4 regions of the Pseudomonas sp. KH_021 genome follow, and region 4 is predicted to be linked to each of the others. Evidence: predicted binding sites of a transcription regulator. Region 4 holds the regulator's gene; each other region holds the start of a gene.

Region 1 (5,257 bases), 2.6 Mb from region 4:
ATCAAGGCGAACACCACCAGGGTGATGAGCAGTGGGATCAGCGCAAAACCGAACACGTTGCTCCAGCCAAACGCTGCAGCCAGCATCGGAGCGAGCAGGGCGGCAAACACGGTGCCTGAGTTGCCGGCACCGGCAATGCCCATGGCCTTGCCTTGATGCTGGGGTGGATACCATTGCGAGGCCAGTGGCAGCGACACCGCGAACGAGGCGCCGGCCACGCCCAGGAACACGCCCAGCAACAGGGCTTGCTCGTAACTGTGGATGCCCAGTTTCCAGGCACCGAACAGCGCACAGACCACGATAACCTGGCCGATCAGGCCGGCGGTTTTCGGTGACAGTCGATCCGCCAGCATGCCCATGACAAAGCGCAGGATCGCACCGGACAGGATCGGTGTGGCGACGACCATGGCGCGTTGCTGCGTGGTCAGTTGCAAGTCGGCGGCAATCTGTACGGCCAAAGGGCCGAGCAAGTACCAGACCATGAAACTCAGGTCGAAGTACAAGAAGGCGGCGAACAGGGTAGGGGCGTGGCCGGATTTCCAGAAGCTCGTATTCGTATTCATTGAACACCTCGACTGCGATCAGTCTCAACGGAAGTCTTTTGGGGCAAAAAAAAGACGTCGCCTCCCAGCTGGCCAGGGCCAGTGGGGTGCGACGTCTTTGTCGTGATTTCAGGCAACCGCCGTTGGCTGCCTGCAGGAGTTATCAGAGAACTAGCAATACCTGGGCCAGAATTGTTTCAGCCCAGCAACTCGCTCATGGCAATGATCTGTTCGGCGACCTGGATCAGCTTTTGCTGTTTGCTCATGGCCTGGCGGCGCATCAGGGTGTAGGCCTGTTCCTCGTTGCAGGCCTTCATTTTCATCAGCAGCCCCTTGGCCAATTCGATGCGCTTGCGCTCGGCCAATTGTTGGTCGCGGGCATGCAACTGGGCTCGCAGGGCCTGGTCGCTCTCGAACCGGGCCATGGCCACGTCCAGGATCGGGTGCAGGCGCTGGGCATGGATGCCCTCGACGATATAAGCACTGACGCCGGACTTGATGGCTTGGCGCATCACGCCCGGGTCGTGCTCGTCGGTGAACATGACGATGGGCCGGGGCCAATCGCGGGTGACCAGCACCACTTGTTCCATCACGTCACGGCCGGGTGACTCGGTATCGATCAGGATCACATCCGGGCGCACCGTTTCGACGCGCGCAGGCAGGTCGATGGCAGCGCCGGATTCGTCAATGACCTCAAAGCCCGCTTCAATCAAGGCGCTTTTCAGTCGCCCGACTTTTTTCTCGGTGTCATCAATCAGCAGGATACGCAGCATGGTGGCGAGCTCCTGTCAGCGTTGCGCGTGCAAGGGATGGTCGTACAAGGCATGCAAGGTGAAGCTACGCGCATAGCCGGCCGGGTCTGAGCCGTCCCAGACTTTGCCATCGATCAGTTGGTTGCGGCGCATTGGCCGATCCGTGCAGGGAATGCCCAACGCCCCGGCGGCATCGCTATACAGCGAACACTGTTGTACTTGCCGTGCAACCTGCAGGTAGTCGGGCTCGTCACGCAGCAGGCCCCAGCGGCGGAACTGGGTCATGAACCACATGCCGTCGCTCAGGTACGGCTGGTTCACAACGCCTTCATTGTGGAAATGCAGGCTGTGCGGGTCGTGCCAGCAGTGCCCGAGGCCGTCGTCGTAGTTGCCCAGCAGCCGCGGCTCGATATCGGTTACTTGGGTGGCAAGGAAATCTTGTCCGCTTAGCAATTGGGCGGTGCTGCGCAGGTTTTCCGGGCTTTGCTCGATAAAACGGCTGGCTTCAAGGACCGCCATGACCAGCGCACGGGCGGTATTGGGGTACTGGTTCACGAACGCCTGAGTACAACCCAGCACCTTTTCCGGGTGGTCCGGCCAGATCGACTGACTGGTCGCGAGCGTAAAGCCAAGCCCCTGCCCGATGGCGCTGGCAGCCCAGGGTTCGCCTGCGCAAAAGCCATCAATGCGACCGGCCTGCAGGTGGGCGACCATTTGTGCCGGCGGGACCACCACGCTGTCGATATCGTAGAGCGGGTGAATCCCGTGGCTTGCCAGCCAATAGTTCAGCCACATGGCATGGGTGCCGGTGGGGAAGGTCTGGGCGAAGGTGAGTTTTGTCTTGCTTTGGTGCACGTGCAGGCGAAGTGCTTCAGGATCGGTCACGCCCAGGCGCTGCAGTGCCGGGGAAAGGTTGATGCTCTGGGCGTTCTGGTTCAGGCCCATCAGGACCGCCATGTCGTTGGCGGGTGTACCGCCGATGCCCAGGTGGACGGCGTAAATCAGGCCGTAGAGGCTGTGTGCGGCGTCCAGCTCGCCGTTGATCAATTTGTCGCGCAGGGTCGCCCAGGAATTCTGGCGCTTGAGGTTCAGGGTCAGGCCGTGGGCCTGGGCAAAGCCCTGGGTGGCGGCCACCACCACCGAGGCGCAATCGCTCAGGGCCATGAAGCCGATGTTCAAGCTATGTTTTTCGGGGGCATCGCTGCCATTGGCCCAAACCAGCGGATTCACGGGGATGTTATTCATCAGAGCACTACTACCCATAAAGAAGCGCCGGTGGGGCTCGCGCGGTTGCGGCCTGGCGTCGCTGAAATCCTTGCCCTGTTCCGCCGTTGGAGCAGGGAGATGGGGTAGCTAAAGCAAAGCATATGCCAGGCGGTGAGCGACGGGGCTGGGCTTGGAGTCGCCGCCCCGGCTATAATCGCCGCCCTTACCCGTCCCCCGTCGAGCTCACGTCGCCCATGTATAACCTGGCCCGCCAGCTGTTGTTCAAACTCTCCCCGGAAACCTCCCACGACCTGTCGCTGGATTTGATTGGCGCCGGTGGCCGTTTGGGTATCAATGGCCTGCTGACCAAGGCGCCCGCGCGCTTGCCGGTCAATGTCATGGGCCTGGAGTTCGCCAACCCGGTCGGCCTGGCCGCGGGCCTGGACAAGAACGGCGCGGCCATCGACGGTTTCGCGCAGTTGGGTTTCGGTTTCGTTGAGATCGGCACCGTGACGCCGCGACCGCAACCGGGCAATCCCAAGCCACGGATTTTCCGTTTGCCTGAGGCCGAGGCCATCATCAACCGCATGGGCTTCAACAACCTGGGCGTGGATAACCTGCTGTCACGGGTTCAGGCGGCCAAATACCGAGGCATCCTGGGGATCAATATTGGCAAGAACTTCGACACCCCGGTCGAGCGTGCGGTCGACGATTACCTGATCTGTCTGGAAAAAGTCTACGGCCATGCCAGTTACATCACGGTCAACGTCAGCTCGCCTAACACACCGGGCCTGCGTAGCCTGCAATTCGGCGAGTCGCTCAAGCAGCTGCTGGCCGCACTGGCCGAGCGTCGTGAAGTACTGGCTAGCCAGCATGGCAAGCGTGTGCCGCTGGCCATCAAGATTGCCCCGGACATGAGCGACGAAGAAACCGTGCTGGTCGCCGCGGCCTTGCTGGAGTCGGGGATGGATGCGGTGATCGCCACCAACACCACCCTGGGCCGTGAAGGTGTCGAAGGCCTGGTTCATGGTGACGAGGCCGGTGGCTTGTCCGGTGCGCCGGTACGCGAGAAGAGCACTCACATCGTCAAGGTGCTCTCGGGTGAGTTGGCAGGGAAGATGCCAATCATTGCCGCGGGCGGCATTACTGAAGGGCGCCACGCGGCAGAGAAGATCCAGGCCGGCGCGAGCCTGGTGCAGATCTACTCGGGCTTCATCTACAAGGGCCCTGCCTTGATTCGCGAGGCCGTAGACGCCATTGCCGCCTTGCCGCGCTGATTCACACGGGCATTAAAAAAGCGCCGGCATTAAAAAGGGCCCCTTGAAGGGGCCCCTGGGCCTCAGCCCGCCGCCCGGATGGGGCGTGCATGGTTGATGGGAAAGATTAAAAGTGTCCTCGTGATTCAGCCAACGGCGTGAAGTTCGTTGAGTCTATGGATACCCGCAGTGCCGGTCATACCGTCCCAGTTGTCGCCGCGTCCTTCGCGCCAGCCGTTAATCCAGGCTTGGCGTACTGACGGTAGAGTAAAGGGGCAAAGCTCACGGGATTTGCCATGGATGCCGTATTGGTATCCGCGTAGAAATGCTCGTTCCAACGGATCACGCTTAAGTCTTCTCATAGGGTGTTGCCCTCACTTGTTGACTGTAATGTCCCGTCGGCCTCGTTGAGGCCGGGCAGATTCATTCTGCCGGTGTTGCGCGCTCGCTGCCGGCGTGGCGAGCAAAGGTGTTGCCTCGTTGCGAGACAACCTGAGTTGATTTCTACCCAAGGCGTAGGGCTGTGTGAATGATCGATTTGTCATAAGCACGTAACCTTTAAGGTATACGAGCCATAAGTAAAAAATTGATTCAAGGATGGTTCGCATTCAAACCCCGCTATCATCAGGGTTTGCCCATTGCGTGACCTCAGAACGCCATGCCTTTTGGGTTGGCGAAAAAAAGTCACATGAAACGACGAAGGGTCATATATCGGCCTTTTGCCAAGGACATTTTTCACTGCCAAGCGATCAAAGGCATTTTGCTGGCGCAGAAAGCTGTCGATTGCGAGGCGGAAACGGCACCTTAGGGTGCCACGCGGGCGCCGTTTGAAAAGCGCTTGATCAAACATCGAACAGGCAATGCGTTGCCCGTTCACCTATTGCCAAGACTCTGGAAAAACCATGTCGGATCGTTACGAACTCTACCTCACCTGCCCCAAGGGCCTCGAAGGACTGCTTGCCGAGGAGGCCGCAGGCCTTGGCCTTGAGGATGTGCGCGAGCACACATCGGCGATCCGCGGCAGCGCCGACATGGAAACCGCCTACCGTTTGTGCCTCTGGTCGCGCCTGGGCAACCGCGTGCTGCTGGTGCTCAAGCGTTTTTCCATGAAGAACGCCGACGATCTTTACGACGGCGTCAATGACGTCGACTGGCAAGACCACTTGTTGCCCGACGGCACACTGGCGGTTGAGTTCAGCGGGCATGGTTCGGGCATCGATAACACTCACTTCGGCGCCTTGAAGGTCAAGGATGCCATCGTCGATAAATTGCGCACGCCCTCGGGTGAGCGCCCCTCGGTGGACAAGCTCAACCCGGACCTGCGCGTGCATCTGCGCCTGGACCGTGGCGAGGCGATCCTGTCCCTGGATCTCTCTGGCCACAGCCTGCACCAACGGGGTTACCGCCTGCAGCAAGGGGCTGCGCCACTGAAGGAAAACCTGGCCGCGGCGGTGCTGATCCGTGCCGGCTGGCCGCGCATAGCAGCCCAAGGCGGGGCGCT
Region 2 (5,257 bases), 820 kb from region 4:
CGTCGTGATCGCGCCCGGTTTGCCGGCTATGCCTCAGGTGCATGCGCTGGACCTGAGCGCGCTGCTGCTGATCGGCGAACAGGTGATTATCGGCGCCTTGCTCGGGCTTTCGCTGCAGCTGTTTTTTCAGTCTTTCGTGATTGCCGGGCAAATCGTCGCGATCCAGATGGGCATGGGCTTTGCGTCCATGGTCGACCCCGCCAACGGCGTGTCGGTGGCGGTGATCGGGCAGTTCTTCACGATGCTGGTGACCCTGTTGTTCCTGGCCATGAACGGGCATTTGGTGGTGTTCGAAGTGCTGGCCGAGAGCTTTACCACCTTGCCGGTGGGTGGGGGGCTGTTGGTCAACCATTTCTGGGAGCTGGTCGGGCGCATGGGCTGGGTGTTGGGTGCAGCCTTGTTGCTGGTGTTGCCGGCCATCACAGCGCTGCTGGTGGTCAACATCGCCTTTGGCATCATGACCCGGGCGGCGCCGCAGCTGAATATCTTCTCCATCGGTTTTCCACTGACCCTGGTGCTGGGCATGTTCATTCTGTGGGTCAGCATGGCCGATATCCTCAACCAGTATCAGCCGCTGGCCTCCGAGGCTTTGCAGTGGCTGCGCGAATTGGCCAGGGCACGCTGAAATGGCAGAGAGCGAAAGCGGGCAGGACAAGACAGAAGACCCCACCGACAAACGTAAGAAAGACTCCCGCGAGAAGGGCGAAATCGCTCGCTCCAAAGAGCTCAATACGTTGGCGGTGATGATGGCGGGGGCGGGCGGCCTGCTGATATTTGGCGGCGCCCTGGCCCAGGCCTTGCTGGAGTTGATGCGGCTCAACTTCAGCTTGCCTCGCGAAGTGTTGCTCGATGAGCGCTACATGGGCATCTTCTTGCTCAACTCTGGCAAGATCGCGCTGTTGGCGACTCAGCCGGTGTTGTTGCTGTTGCTGCTGGCAGCGCTGGTCGGGCCGATTTCGCTGGGTGGCTGGTTGTTCGCCACCGGTAGCCTTGCGCCGAAATTCAGCCGCATGAACCCGCTGTCCGGGCTTAAACGGATGTTTTCGATGCACGCCTTGACCGAGCTGCTCAAGGCCTTGGCCAAGTTTTTCGTGGTGTTGATCGTGGCGTTGGTGGTGCTGATGTCCGACCGCGACGACTTGTTGGCGATTGCCCATGAGCCGCTGGAGCTGGCGATTGTGCATAGTGTCCAGGTGGTGGGGTGGAGCACGCTGTGGATGGCGTTGGGGCTGCTGCTGATTGCGGCGGTGGATGTGCCGATCCAGCTGTATCAGAGCAAGCAGAAGCTGATGATGACCAAGCAGGAAGTGCGCGACGAATTCAAGGACAGCGAAGGCCGGCCCGAGGTCAAGCAGCGAATTCGCCAGGTCCAGCGAGAAATGTCTCAAAGGCGAATGATGGCGGCAATTCCCGAGGCTGATGTGGTGATTACCAACCCGACGCATTATGCGGTGGCGCTCAAATACGACGCCGAGAAGGGCGGGGCGCCGATCCTGCTGGCCAAGGGCAGCGATTTTCTGGCCCTTAAAATCCGTGAAATCGCTACCCAGCACCAGATCCAGTTGCTCGAATCCCCGGCGCTGGCGCGCTCGATCTACTACTCCACCGAAGTCGATCAGGAAATCCCCGCCGGGTTGTACCTCGCCGTGGCGCAGGTGTTGGCGTATGTCTACCAGATCCGCCAATACAAGGCCGGGCGCGGCAAACGGCCTGATCCATTGAAAGACCTGCCTATCCCCCCGGACCTTCAGCGCGATTCTTGAGGTCCGCCCGCGATGATATCGCCGCGATTTACCTGTACAACCGCGGTGCCTGTATCGTAAGTAAACTTGGCTCCTACATGGCTGCGGCGCCTGAATCACGGGTAGGAGCCGGGCTCGCCCGCGATGATATCGCCGCGATTTTCCTGTACAACCGCGGTGCCTGCATCGCAAGCAAGCTTGGCTCCTACATGGCTGCGGCGCCTGAATCACGGGTAGGAGCCGGGCTCGCCCGCGATGATATCGCCGCGATTTACCCGTTAAACCGCGGTGCCTGTATCGCAAGCAAGCTTGGCTCCTACATGGCTGCGGCGCCTGAATCACGGGTAGGAGCCGGGCTCGCCCGCGATGATATCGCCGCGATTTACCTGTAAAACCGCGGTGCCTGCATCGCAAGCAAGCTTGGCTCCTACATGGCTGCGGCGCCTGAATCACGGGTAGGAGCCGGGCTCGCCCGCGATGATATCGCCGTGATTTACCCGTTAAACCGCGGTGCCTGCATCGCAAGCAAGCTTGGCTCCTACATGGCTGCGGCGCCTGAATCACGGGTAGGAGCCGGGCTCGCCCGCGATGATATCGCCGCGATTTACCTGTAAAACCGCGGTGCCTGTATCGCAAGCAAGCTTGGCTCCTACAACGGGTAGGAGCCGGGCTCGCCCGCGATGATATCGCCGCGATTTTCCTGTACAACCGCGGTGCCTGCATCGCAAGCAAGCTTGGCTCCTACCGGTTTGCGCGCGATGGGTTCATCGTGAATGGCCAAGTTGGAAAGCTTCTTGCAATAGCAGCGCTGCGCCCTCTATGGCGTCAAAAGTTTGCTTGATGCTTGTGAGGAAAATCGGTGGATCGTACCCAGTTAATCAATGCTGCCCGCAGCAACTTGTCCGGCCTGGGTCGGGGCAATCTGGGTGTGCCGCTGTTGTTGCTGGTGATGCTGGCGATGATGATGCTGCCGGTGCCGCCGTTTTTGCTCGATGTGTTCTTCACCTTCAACATTGCCTTGTCCATCGTTGTGCTGCTGGTGTGCGTGTACGCCCTGCGGCCGCTGGATTTCGCCGTCTTCCCGACCATCCTGTTGGTGGCGACCCTGCTGCGCCTGGCGCTGAACGTGGCGTCGACACGGGTGGTGATGCTCCACGGTCATGATGGCCACGCCGCAGCCGGCAAGGTGATCCAGGCCTTCGGCGAGGTGGTGATCGGCGGTAACTATGTGGTCGGTATCGTGGTGTTCGCGATTCTGATGATCATCAACTTCGTGGTGGTCACCAAGGGCGCCGGGCGTATTTCCGAGGTGAGCGCACGCTTCACCCTGGACGCCATGCCCGGCAAGCAGATGGCCATCGACGCCGACCTTAACGCCGGCCTGATCGACCAGGCCCAGGCCAAGGCTCGCCGCACGGAAGTGGCCCAAGAGGCCGAGTTCTACGGTTCCATGGACGGTGCCAGCAAGTTCGTGCGCGGTGACGCCGTTGCCGGCCTGTTGATTCTGTTCATCAACCTGATCGGCGGCATGGCCATCGGTATCTTCCAGCACAGCATGAGCTTTGCCGAAGCCGGTAAGGTTTACGCCCTGTTGACCATCGGAGACGGATTAGTGGCGCAATTGCCATCACTGCTGCTGTCCACCGCCGCGGCAATCATGGTGACTCGTGCCTCGGGCTCCGAAGACATGGGCAAGCAGATCAACCGGCAGATGTTCGCCTCGCCCAAGGCACTGGCGGTGTCGGCCGGCCTGATGCTGGTCATGGGCCTGGTGCCGGGCATGCCGCATTTCTCGTTTATTTCCCTGGCCATGGTCGCGGGCGGCATCGCGTATCTGGTGTGGCGCAACCAGAACCAGCAGAAAGTCCAGGCCCTGCAAGAGGTTCAGCGCCAGCAGGATTTGCTGCCTTCCCCCCAGCGCACCCAAGAAACCAAGGAGCTGGGCTGGGATGACGTCACCCCCATCGACATGATCGGCCTGGAGGTGGGCTACCGCCTCATTCCGCTAGTAGACCGCAACCAGGGCGGCCAATTGCTGGCGCGGATCAAGGGCGTGCGCAAGAAGCTGTCCCAGGACTTGGGCTTCCTGATGCCCACCGTGCATATCCGCGACAACCTTGACCTGGCGCCCAGCGCCTATCGCCTGACGCTGATGGGGGTGATCCTGGCCGAAGCCGAGATCTACCCGGATCGAGAGCTTGCGATCAACCCAGGCCAGGTTTACGGCACCCTCAGTGGTATCACCGCCAAAGACCCGGCTTTCGGCCTCGAAGCGGTGTGGATCGAGCTCAGCCAGCGCAGCCAGGCGCAGACCCTGGGCTACACTGTGGTCGACGCCAGTACCGTGGTCGCCACGCACCTCAACCAGATCCTGTACAAGCATTGCCATGAGCTGATCGGCCACGAAGAGGTCCAGCAGTTGCTGAACGTACTGGCCAAGGGCTCGCCCAAGCTTGCCGAAGAACTGGTGCCGGGCATTCTGTCGTTGTCCGGTTTGCTCAAAGTACTGCAGGCGCTGCTGGCCGAACAGGTGCCGGTGCGCGATATCCGCAGCATCGCCGAGGCCATCGCCAACAATGCCAACAAGAGTCAAGATACTGCCGCCATGGTGGCCGCGGTGCGTGTCGGATTGTGTCGCGCCATCGTGCAAAGCATTGTGGGGCTTGAGCCCGAGCTGCCTGTGATCACGCTTGAGCCAAGGTTGGAACAAATTTTGCTCAATAGTTTGCAGCGCGCCGGACAAGGCCAGGAAGAAGCTGTTCTTCTGGAGCCGAGCATGGCCGAAAAACTTCAGCGTTCGTTGATCGAAGCTGCCCAGCGTCAGGAAATGCAGGGGCAGCCGGCGATCCTGCTGGTCGCAGGGCCGGTCAGGGCGATGCTGTCGCGCTTCGGTCGTCTGGCTGTACCGAATTTGCACGTTCTGGCGTATCAGGAAATACCCGACAACAAGCAAGTCACCATCGTTGCAACAGTAGGGCCCAATGGCTGAGGTAACGGGTTATGCAAGTTAAGCGTTTTTTCGCTGCCGACATGCGCCAAGCGATGAAACTGGTTCGCGATGAGTTGGGGCCCGACGCCGCCATCATTGGTAACCGGCGGATTGCTGGCGGTGTCGAGCTGACGGCGGCGCTGGACTACAAGTTGTCGGCACTGGCGCCCAGCGCGCCAAACGTTGAACTCGAGAACGAGTTGCGCAAGACCCAGTCGCGTATCGTGACCGCGCAGGCTGAGCTGAGCATTCGCAACGATGCCAATACCAATGGCCAGTTGTTCGCAGGTTTGCCGCTGACCGCTGCCGAACCCCTGGTCGAGCCCCATTTCGAGGAGCCGCCACGCCCGGTTGCGCCACCTGCCATGCCGCCGGTCGACCACCGCCTGTTCGACTCCATGCGTTCGGAGCTCAGTGGCTTGCGCGAGCTGCTGGAAGTCCAGCTCGGCTCCCTGGCCTGGACCCAACTGCAAGGCAGCAAACCACAGCAGGCCAACCTCTGGCGACGCCTGCAGCGCATTGGCCT
Region 3 (5,257 bases), 1.1 Mb from region 4:
TTCCTGCTTGACGCCGTCGACAACGCGGATGATCACTTCTGGACGGCCAACGCCCATTTCGAAGCCTTCACGACGCATGGTTTCGATCAGTACCGACAGGTGCAGCTCACCACGGCCCGAGACCTTGAACTTGTCAGCCGAGTCGCCTTCTTCAACGCGCAGTGCAACGTTGAACAGCAGCTCTTTGTCCAGGCGTTCCTTGATGTTACGGCTGGTGACGAACTTGCCTTCTTTACCGCAGAACGGCGAGTCGTTGACCTGGAAGGTCATCGAAACGGTTGGCTCGTCAACGGTCAGCGGCTTCATCGCTTCGACGTTCAGTGGGTCGCACAGGGTGTCGGAGATGAGCAGCTCGTCGAAGCCGCTGATGCAGACGATGTCGCCGGCCAGTGCTTCTTCAACGTCAACGCGGTGCAGACCGTGGTGACCCATCAGCTTCAGGATACGGCCGTTGCGCTTCTTGCCGTTGGCGTCGATGGCGACAACCGGGGTGTTCGGCTTGATGCGACCACGGGCAATACGGCCAACACCGATAACGCCAAGGAAGCTGTTGTAGTCCAGTGCCGAGATTTGCATCTGGAACGGGCCATCACGGTCAACGGCGGGTGCGGGTACGTTGTCGACGATCGACTGGTACAGCGGGGTCATGTCTTCGGCCATCTCGGTGTGGTCCAGACCGGCAATGCCGTTCAGGGCCGAGGCGTAGACGACTTTGAAGTCCAGCTGTTCTTCGGTGGCACCGAGGTTGTCGAACAGGTCGAAGATCTGGTCCAGAACCCAGTCAGGACGCGCGCCCGGACGGTCGACCTTGTTGATGACCACGATTGGACGCAGGCCGGCTTCGAAAGCCTTCTTGGTCACGAAACGGGTTTGCGGCATAGGGCCGTCTTGAGCGTCAACCAGCAGCAGAACGGAGTCAACCATCGACATCACACGCTCTACTTCACCGCCGAAGTCGGCGTGGCCCGGGGTGTCCACGATGTTGATGTGGTAGCCGTTCCAGTTGATGGCGGTGTTCTTGGCCAGAATGGTAATGCCGCGCTCTTTTTCCTGGTCGTTGGAGTCCATCACGCGCTCGTCGTTGAGCTCGTTGCGCTCCAGGGTGCCGGATTGGCGCAGGAGCTTGTCGACCAGCGTGGTTTTACCATGGTCAACGTGGGCAATGATGGCGATGTTGCGTAGATTTTCGATCACTTGTGTATCTCGATCAGAGGATTCGGTTTGCCGACAATTCTATACGGCGGATGTTAATTAACGATGATTCAGCCAGCCCGTCGGTCGGGGGGGCGATGGCGGATACTTCCGCCATTCAGCCCTGGGACTTTATGTCGGACGATAAACGCGCACATTGGCATGTCCCTCGCTGAGCAGGTGATGAGCGTGCAGGCGGCTCATGACACCCCGGTCGCAATACAGCAGGTACTGGCGTGTGTTATCCAGCTCCTTGAAGCGACTGTTCAGGGCATAGAAAGGCATCACTTGGACTTCGATGCCTTCAAGCTGCAACGGCTGGTCTTCCTGGGCATCGGGGTGACGAATGTCGATCACCACTTGCCCGGCCAGCGCTTCGCTGACTTCTTCGATCTGGATATCCTGGCCCAGCTCGTCGATTACTTCGTCGATGGACACCAGGCGCGCTCGCTCGATAGCGCGTTCCAGCACCGCCATGTCGAACTGCTTTTCTTCATGCTCCATGCGGTGACGCTTGGCGCATGTGGTCGGGTTTACCGAGATCACGCCGCAATATTCCGGCATGTGCTTGGCAAACTCGGCGGTACCGATCTGGTTAGCGAGGTCAATGATGTCCTGCTTGTGGCTGGCCAGCAATGGGCGCAGTACCAGCTTCTCGGTGGCCGAATCGATGATCGAAAGGTTCGGCAGCGTCTGGCTCGACACTTGCGAGATCGCTTCACCGGTGACCAGTGCATCAATTTGCAGACGATCGGCCATGTGCGTGGCGGCGCGCAACATCATACGCTTCAATGCCACGCCCATATAGCGGTTATCGACCTTGCCGAGAATTTCTCCGACGACTTCCTCGAACGGTACGCTGATAAACAGCACGCGGTGGGAGCTGCCGTATTTCTTCCACAAGAAGTGCGCGACTTCCATCACGCCCAATTCGTGGGCACGGCCACCCAGGTTAAAGAAACAGAAGTGGGTCATCAGGCCGCGGCGCATCATCTGATAGGCGGCCACGGTGGAGTCGAAACCACCGGACATCAACACCAGCGTCTGCTCCAGCGCACCCAGCGGATACCCGCCGATGCCCTGGTGCTGGCTGTGGATGACGAACAACCGTTGGTCGCGAATTTCCAGGCGCACCACGACTTCGGGGTTACGCAGGTCGATACCGGCGGCGCCGCATTGCTGGCGCAGCTGGCTGCCCACGTAACGGTCGACGTCCATGGAGCTGAAGCTGTGCTTGCCGCCGCGCTTGCACTTGACGGCAAAGACTTTACCGGCCAGCTGCGGGCCAAAATGGGCCTTGCACTTGGCAACGATGTCGTCAAAGTCGCCCAGCGGGTACTCCTCCACTTGCAGGAAGTGGGTGATGCCCGGGGTGCAGCTCAGGCGCTCGAACATCTCGCGCAAAATCTTCGGGTCTTCGATGCGGGTCACAAGCTCGAGGTTGTCCCACACGCCGTCGACCACCACCTTAGGGTCCAGGTCTTTGACAACGACACGGATATTTTTGGCGAGCTGACGGATAAAGCGCATGCGCACCGGCCGGCTCTTGATGGTGATCTCTGGAAAAACCTTAATGATTAGTTTCATGAAAACTGCGCGCGAGGTGCCAGTCAAAAAAGAGGGGGCGGGATTATAGCGGAAATTGCTCAGGTTTTAACCAATTATCGCACAGCCACCCCGAAGCGCACCAAAACGGATCACTAAGCACTTGATTCGCATCATTAAGGTGCGGAATTTTCCGATTTTCTACTGAATAAACCGTGAAACGCTTGAGTTTGGGGCGAAAAAACCAATACAGGGCACTGGCATGCAAATTGCTCCCTTGTGAGGCAGGTTGCCTTGGCGGACTATCCACGCCCGGCATCACCCAAATTCAAGGGCTGCAAAGGCAAGCTCTACCCCACCCGGAGGACACTATGTCGAAGTCGGTTCAACTCATCAAAGATCATGACGTTAAATGGATTGATCTGCGCTTCACTGACACCAAAGGCATCCAGCACCACGTCACCATGCCAGCCCGTGACGCGCTGGATGACGACTTCTTTGAAGTCGGCAAAATGTTCGACGGTTCCTCCATCGCTGGCTGGAAAGGCATCGAAGCTTCCGACATGATCCTGATGCCGGTTGACGATTCCGCCGTTCTCGATCCGTTCACCGAAGAGCCGACCCTGATCCTGGTCTGCGACATCGTCGAGCCTTCTAGCATGCAAGGCTACGATCGCGACCCACGTGCGATCGCCAAGCGCGCCGAAGAGCACCTCAAAGGTACCGGCATCGGCGACACCGTGTTCGCAGGCCCAGAGCCAGAATTCTTCATCTTCGACGAAGTGAAATTCAAGTCCGACATCTCCGGCTCCATGTTCAAGATCTTCTCCGAGCAAGGCTCGTGGATGTCTGACCAGGACGTAGAAGGCGGCAACAAAGGCCACCGTCCAGGCGTCAAAGGGGGTTACTTCCCAGTTCCGCCGTTCGACCACGACCACGAAATCCGTACTGCCATGTGCAACGCACTGGAAGAAATGGGCCAAATCGTCGAAGTTCACCACCACGAAGTGGCGACTGCCGGCCAGAACGAAATCGGCGTCAAGTTCAACACCCTGGTGAAGAAAGCTGACGAAGTCATGGCCTTGAAGTACGTCGTGCACAACGTTGCCGACGCCTACGGCCGTACCGCTACCTTCATGCCTAAGCCTCTGTACGGCGACAACGGCTCGGGTATGCACGTTCACATGTCCATCTGGAAAGATGGCAAGAACACCTTCGCTGGCGAAGGTTATGCCGGCCTGTCCGACACCGCCCTGTACTTCATTGGCGGTATCATCAAGCACGGTAAGGCCCTGAACGGCTTCACCAACCCTGCGACCAACTCCTACAAGCGTCTGGTTCCAGGCTTCGAAGCACCAGTGATGCTGGCCTACTCGGCTCGCAACCGCTCCGCTTCGATCCGTATTCCTTACGTTTCCAGCCCTAAGGCTCGCCGTATCGAAGCACGCTTCCCGGATCCGGCTGCCAACCCGTACCTGGCCTTCGCAGCACTGCTGATGGCCGGTCTGGACGGTATCCAGAACAAGATCCACCCAGGCGACGCTGCCGACAAAAACCTGTATGACCTGCCGCCTGAAGAGGCCAAAGAGATCCCACAAGTTTGCGGTAGCCTCAAAGAAGCCCTGGAAGAGCTGGACAAGGGCCGTGCGTTCCTGACCAAAGGCGGCGTGTTCTCCGACGACTTCATCGATGCCTACATCGCGCTGAAAAGCGAAGAAGAAATCAAGGTCCGCACCTTCGTACACCCACTGGAATACGAGCTGTACTACAGCTGCTAATCCAGTAGCGCTCGCGCAAGCGGCGTGACTAAAAAGGCCTCCTTCGGGAGGTCTTTTTTTTTTGCCCGGTAGGAGCCAGCCTTGGCTGCGATGGCCATAGGTATCTACACATCTTTTGGCGTACTGCTACGAATGTAGCCGCTGACGAGGTACGAGGCTGCGATCGGCAGCGAAGCGGCCGTAAAACCTGAGACCATAATCCATCAGGCACACCGAAGGGCCTGAATTTACGACGGCTTCGCCGCCGATCGCAGCCTCGTACCTCGGCAGCGGCTACAAGAGCCGCGCTGCCCCAGAGTTGTGTAGATACCTATGCTGCGATGGCCACACCGCGGTGCATCAGGCAAACCGCGGCGCGTTCATCGCAGGCAAGCCTTGCTCCTACAGGGCCCCAATGAACACCCAATGTTCTATGCTGCCAACACGCTCAGCCTTTGCGACTCAAGGACCCTCCATGCGCCTGCCCCTGATCGGCCTGCTGTTGCTGGTCGCCCTGCCCGCCAGCGCAGAGGTCTACAAGTACATCGACGCCAACGGCAACACCACCTACAGCAATATGCCGCCGCCAGATGGGCGCCCCGCCGAGACCGTCAAGCTGCTGCCACTCAACAGCGTCGAGAAGCAGCCACCCACCCAGCCGCCCCTGCCCACGCCAGCCACCCCGCCTATATCTGCGCAAAGCACCTATCAGGTACTGGAACTGACCGGCCTGCCCACCGATGAAGCCCTGCGCGCCAACAACG
Region 4 (5,257 bases):
TCTTCGACGTGGACGGCGTGATGACCGACGGTCGCCTGTATTTCCTCGAAGATGGCAGCGAATTCAAGTCGTTCAATACCCTGGACGGCCAAGGCATCAAGATGCTGATGAACAGTGGCGTGACCACCGCCATCATCAGTGGCCGCAAGACCCCAGCAGTGGAGCGACGCGCCCGCAACCTCGGCATCCCGCATCTTTATCAGGGCAGGGAAGATAAATTGGTGGTTCTGGACGAGCTTCTCGGCCAACTCAACCTAAGCTATGAACAAGTGGCCTATCTGGGTGACGACCTGCCTGACCTGCCGGTGATTCGCCGGGTGGGCCTGGGCATGGCCGTGGCCAATGCTGCCGCCTTTGTGCGCGAGCACGCCGATGGTGTCACCCAGGCACGCGGCGGCGAAGGTGCCGTGCGTGAGTTCTGCGAGCTGATCCTGCGTGCCCAGGGCAACCTTGAAGCGGCTCACGCCCATTATCTGTAGAGCGATTCATGTTCATTAAAAAAGCCCGCAATATTGCGCTGTTCTGTGTCGCTGCCGCGCTGCTGGCAGCCGTCGGCTACTGGAACATCAGCCCGCAAAGCTTTCTCGACAATAAACCGGTCGTGACCGTCGACGAGAACGCCATCGACTACTACGCCCTCAATGCGCGCAGCGTGCAGTTCCTGCCCGATGGCAAGCTGCAATATGAAATGACCGCCGACAAGGTGGAGCATGTCATGGCCAGCGAGGTCACCCTGCTGACCAAACCCGACCTGCAGATGTATCGCGGTACCGCCTACCCCTGGCATGTGCAGAGCGAGCGCGGCGAGGTCAACCCCGACGGCACCGAGGTCGAGCTGATCGACTCCGTGCGCATCGCCCGCACCGACCAGAAAAACCGCGCCACGCTCATCACTTCCTCGCGCATCACGGTATTCCCGCAGAAGGAATATGCGCAAACCGAGCAAGCCGTTAGAATCGAGGGCGCTGGCGGCGTGACCACGGCCACAGGCATGAAAGCGTATTTGAACGACAGCAGGATCAACCTGCTGTCCAACGTAAGAGGACAGTATGAGGCTCGTTAAAACCCTTCCTTTCTTGCTCAGCGTGGGCGCAGCACTGGGAAGCGTGAGCGCCTGGGCTCTGCCGACCGACCGCGACCAGCCTATCCGTATTCAGGCTGATGACGCGCAGCTCGATGACAAGCAAGGCATTGCCACGTACAAAGGTGATGTCATCATCACTCAAGGTTCGATGAAGATCACCGGCAACACCGTCACTCTGACCCGCACCCCCGCTGGCGATGTCGATGTGGTGACCGCCATCGGTAGCCTGGCGTACTTCGAGCAACAGCAAAAAGCCACCGACCCGGAAAAGGTCAAGGCCTATGCTGTGACCATCCAGTATCACTCCACGCAAGACCGTATCGTGTTGATCGACCAGGCCAAGGTGATCAACCAGGGCAACACCACCGAAGGCGAGAAGATCGTCTACGACACCGCCACTCAGGTGGCAACCGCTGGCCGCGCTGGAGGCGGTGTGAAAACACCACGCCCACGCATCGACATGGTCATCCAGCCGAAAAAGAAAACCGACGAGCAAAAGGCCCCGTAATGGCGACTCTGAAAGCCCAACACTTGGCCAAAAGCTACAAAAGCCGCCAGGTCGTGCGCGACGTCAGCCTGTCCATCGACAGCGGTCAGATCGTCGGCCTGCTGGGCCCCAATGGCGCTGGCAAGACCACCTGTTTCTACATGATCGTAGGGCTGGTGCAGGCTGACCAGGGCCGCGTGCTGATTGATGACATCGACGTCAGCCACCAACCCATGCACGGTCGCGCCCGTGCCGGTATCGGCTACCTGCCGCAGGAAGCCTCGATCTTTCGCAAGCTGTCGGTGGCCGACAACATCATGGCCATCCTGGAAACCCGCAAGGAGCTGGACAAGGCCGGCCGGGTCAAGGAGCTGGAAAGCCTGCTGCAGGAGTTCCACATCAGCCATATCCGCGACAACCTGGGGATGAGCCTGTCGGGTGGCGAGCGGCGCCGGGTCGAAATCGCCCGCGCACTGGCAACCGCGCCCAAGTTCATCCTGCTCGACGAACCTTTTGCCGGTGTCGACCCGATCTCCGTAGGTGATATCAAGCAGATCATCCATCACTTGAAAGCCAAGGGCATCGGCGTTCTGATCACCGACCACAATGTTCGTGAAACCCTGGATATTTGCGAAACCGCTTACATCGTCAATGATGGCCAACTGATCGCCGAGGGCGACTCGGACGCCATCCTGGCCAACGAACTGGTGAAAGAGGTTTACCTCGGCCACGAGTTCCGCCTGTAATTTCGAGGTGTTTGGCGAGTTGCCTGGAGCGCTTGACTGTCACTAAATTGTTACGGTGCTCTAGGCAAACACTTCAGATTCAGGCATATAACTTGCTTATGTTTGGCGCTCCGGCGCCCTGTAGTGGATGGCGCATGTGCGCCGGCAAATAAGGTGTAAAGCCCCTGCCATGAAACCATCGCTCGTCCTAAGAATGGGCCAGCAACTGACGATGACACCTCAGTTGCAACAGGCCATCCGTTTGCTCCAGCTGTCGACCCTGGACCTCCAACAGGAAATCCAGGAAGCACTGGAATCGAACCCGATGCTCGAACGCCAGGAAGAAGGCGACGACTTCGACAACAGTGACCCACTGGCCGATAACATCGAACAGAAAACCCCGTCGGACCTCCAGGAGCCCAGCTACCAGGAAAACGCACCGACCGTGGAGAACCTTGAAGAAGGCGAGTGGAACGAACGCATCCCCAACGAATTGCCGGTCGATACGGCCTGGGAAGACATCTACCAGACCAGCGCCAGCAGCCTGCCCAGCAACGACGATGACGAGTGGGACTTCACCACCCGCACGTCCGCCGGCGAAAGCCTGCAGAGCCACCTGCTCTGGCAGTTGAACCTGGCGCCGATGTCCGACACCGACCGCCTGATTGCCGTCACCTTGATCGACTGCATCAACAGCCAGGGCTACCTGGACGAAACCCTCGAGGAAATCTGCGAGTCGTTCGACCCGGAGCTGGACATCGAACTGGACGAGATCGAAGCCGTCCTGCACCGCGTGCAACAATTCGAGCCCGCCGGCATCGCCGCCCGCAACCTGGGCGAGTGCCTGTTGTTGCAACTGCGCCAACTGCCGCCCAAGACGCCTTGGCTAACGGAAGCCAAGCGTCTGGTTACCGATTTCATCGACGTGCTCGGCAGCCGTGACTACAGCCAGCTGATGCGCCGCATGAAAATCAAGGAAGACGAACTGCGCCAGGTGATCGAGCTGGTGCAGAGCCTCAACCCGCGCCCCGGTTCACAGATCGAGTCGTCCGAACCCGAGTACGTGGTGCCAGACGTGATCGTGCGCAAGGACAGCGAGCGCTGGCTGGTGGAGCTGAACCAGGAATCAGTGCCGCGTTTGCGCGTCAATCCGCAATACGCAGGCTTCGTTCGTCGCGCCGACACCAGCGCCGACAACACCTTCATGCGCAATCAACTGCAGGAAGCCCGCTGGTTCATCAAGAGCCTGCAAAGCCGCAACGAAACGCTGATGAAAGTTGCCACCCAGATCGTCGAGCACCAGCGCGGCTTCCTGGACCACGGCGACGAAGCCATGAAGCCTTTGGTGCTGCACGATATCGCCGAGGCAGTAGGCATGCATGAGTCAACTATTTCGCGGGTTACCACCCAGAAATACATGCATACCCCGCGCGGTATCTACGAGCTGAAGTATTTTTTCTCAAGCCACGTCAGCACCTCTGAAGGCGGTGAATGCTCGTCTACAGCCATCCGCGCGATCATCAAAAAACTGGTTGCCGCGGAAAATCAGAAAAAGCCATTGAGTGACAGCAAGATCGCTGGTTTACTGGAGGCACAGGGCATCCAGGTAGCCCGTCGCACCGTCGCCAAGTACCGCGAGTCCCTCGGCATTGCACCGTCGAGCGAACGCAAGCGATTGATGTAACGGCCTTGAGATGAGCCACAGCGTTTCAGTGGCAAGCCCGTGGGCTTGCCTCTTTATGCACTGGCAACATAGGAGAAGCTGTATGCAAGTCAACATCAGTGGACAACATGTAGAAGTCACCGAGCCATTGCGCACCTACATCGGGGAAAAACTCGATCGACTGGAGCGTCACTTCGACAAGATTACCAATGTGCAGATCATCCTCAAGGTCGAAAAGTTGCAGCAGAAGATCGAGGCTACCCTGCAGATTCCCGGCAATGAGGTTGTTGCCAATGCCGAGCATGAAGACATGTATGCCGCTATTGACTCCCTTACCGACAAGCTCGATCGCCAACTGAAAAAACACAAGGAAAAACAGCAGAGCCTCCTGAATGGCCAGGCTGCTCGCTGACACCCCCCTCACATGATCCGACTTGAAACTATCCTGACCGCCGGCCGTTCTCTTGTGAACGTGCCGGGCGGCAGTAAAAAGCGTGTACTCGAACAAATTGCAAATCTGATCCACCGGGAAGTACCCCAGCTGGATATGCAACTTGTGTTCGAAAGCCTGATTGCCCGTGAAAAACTGGGCTCTACCGGTTTCGGCAATGGCATTGCCATTCCTCACTGCCGGCTAAAGGGGTGCGACGGCCCCATCAGCGCCCTGCTTCACCTTGATGCACCCATAGATTTCGACGCCATCGACGGCGCACCGGTAGACCTGCTGTTCGTTCTGCTGGTCCCGGAGGCTGCCACCGATGCTCACCTGGAGCTGCTGCGCCAGATAGCCAGCATGCTTGATCGCAAGGACGTTCGTGATCGCCTGCGTACCGCGAGCAGCAACGAAGCCCTGTATCAAGTCGTCCTGGATGAACAGAGCGGTCACTAATCATGCGTTTGATCATCGTCAGCGGCCGATCCGGCTCAGGTAAAAGTACTGCACTCGATGTACTGGAGGATAACGGCTTCTACTGCATCGACAACTTGCCGGCAGGCCTGCTGCCGCAATTGGCCGAGAATGCGCTGATCAATACCGAGTTGCTGCAACCCAAGGTTGCCGTTTCCATTGATGCGCGCAACTTGCCCAGCCACTTGACGCGCTTTCCCGAACTGCTCGATGAAGCACGTGGCCGGCACATCCATTGCGACGTGTTGTACCTGGATGCCGATGAAGAAACCCTGCTCAAGCGTTTCTCCGAGACACGTCGGCGCCATCCACTGACCAATCCCTCGCGCTCGCTGGCAGAAGCCATCCGTGTCGAGAGCGATCTGCTGGGCCCGATCGCAGACCTTGCCGA

The links. Region 4 encodes sigma-54, which starts transcription at its own class of promoters, with help from an activator protein. Its sites were predicted from a motif close to ANTGGCATNNANNTTGCTNT; they were not measured.
Region 1: the regulator sigma-54 is predicted to act here: its motif matches at 2,650-2,669, upstream of AC3IX4_RS20930 (CmpA/NrtA family ABC transporter substrate-binding protein).
Region 2: the regulator sigma-54 is predicted to act here: its motif matches at 2,524-2,543, upstream of flhA (flagellar biosynthesis protein FlhA).
Region 3: the regulator sigma-54 is predicted to act here: its motif matches at 2,993-3,012, upstream of glnA (type I glutamate--ammonia ligase).

Annotation. Positions count from the first base shown of each region.
Region 1 covers NZ_CM174477.1:4,536,394-4,541,650, reverse strand. Annotated here, with positions in the region: gene AC3IX4_RS20940 (nitrate/nitrite transporter) at 1-563, opposite strand, end outside; gene AC3IX4_RS20935 (ANTAR domain-containing response regulator) at 740-1,315, opposite strand; gene AC3IX4_RS20930 (CmpA/NrtA family ABC transporter substrate-binding protein) at 1,331-2,539, opposite strand; gene AC3IX4_RS20925 (quinone-dependent dihydroorotate dehydrogenase) at 2,755-3,777, shown strand; gene rmf (ribosome modulation factor) at 3,903-4,118, opposite strand; gene rlmKL (bifunctional 23S rRNA (guanine(2069)-N(7))-methyltransferase RlmK/23S rRNA (guanine(2445)-N(2))-methyltransferase RlmL) at 4,659-5,257, shown strand, end outside.
Region 2 covers NZ_CM174477.1:1,688,323-1,693,579, forward strand. Annotated here, with positions in the region: gene fliR (flagellar biosynthetic protein FliR) at 1-625, shown strand, start outside; gene flhB (flagellar biosynthesis protein FlhB) at 627-1,763, shown strand; gene AC3IX4_RS08005 (hypothetical protein) at 1,841-2,134, shown strand; gene flhA (flagellar biosynthesis protein FlhA) at 2,602-4,731, shown strand; gene flhF (flagellar biosynthesis GTPase FlhF) at 4,743-5,257, shown strand, end outside.
Region 3 covers NZ_CM174477.1:5,972,018-5,977,274, forward strand. Annotated here, with positions in the region: gene typA (translational GTPase TypA) at 1-1,194, opposite strand, end outside; gene thiI (tRNA uracil 4-sulfurtransferase ThiI) at 1,324-2,778, opposite strand; gene glnA (type I glutamate--ammonia ligase) at 3,108-4,514, shown strand; gene AC3IX4_RS27480 (DUF4124 domain-containing protein) at 4,969-5,257, shown strand, end outside.
Region 4 covers NZ_CM174477.1:870,478-875,734, reverse strand. Annotated here, with positions in the region: gene AC3IX4_RS04160 (KdsC family phosphatase) at 1-479, shown strand, start outside; gene lptC (LPS export ABC transporter periplasmic protein LptC) at 488-1,063, shown strand; gene lptA (lipopolysaccharide transport periplasmic protein LptA) at 1,050-1,592, shown strand; gene lptB (LPS export ABC transporter ATP-binding protein) at 1,592-2,317, shown strand; gene AC3IX4_RS04140 (RNA polymerase factor sigma-54) at 2,487-3,980, shown strand; gene hpf (ribosome hibernation-promoting factor, HPF/YfiA family) at 4,063-4,371, shown strand; gene ptsN (PTS IIA-like nitrogen regulatory protein PtsN) at 4,384-4,848, shown strand; gene rapZ (RNase adapter RapZ) at 4,851-5,257, shown strand, end outside.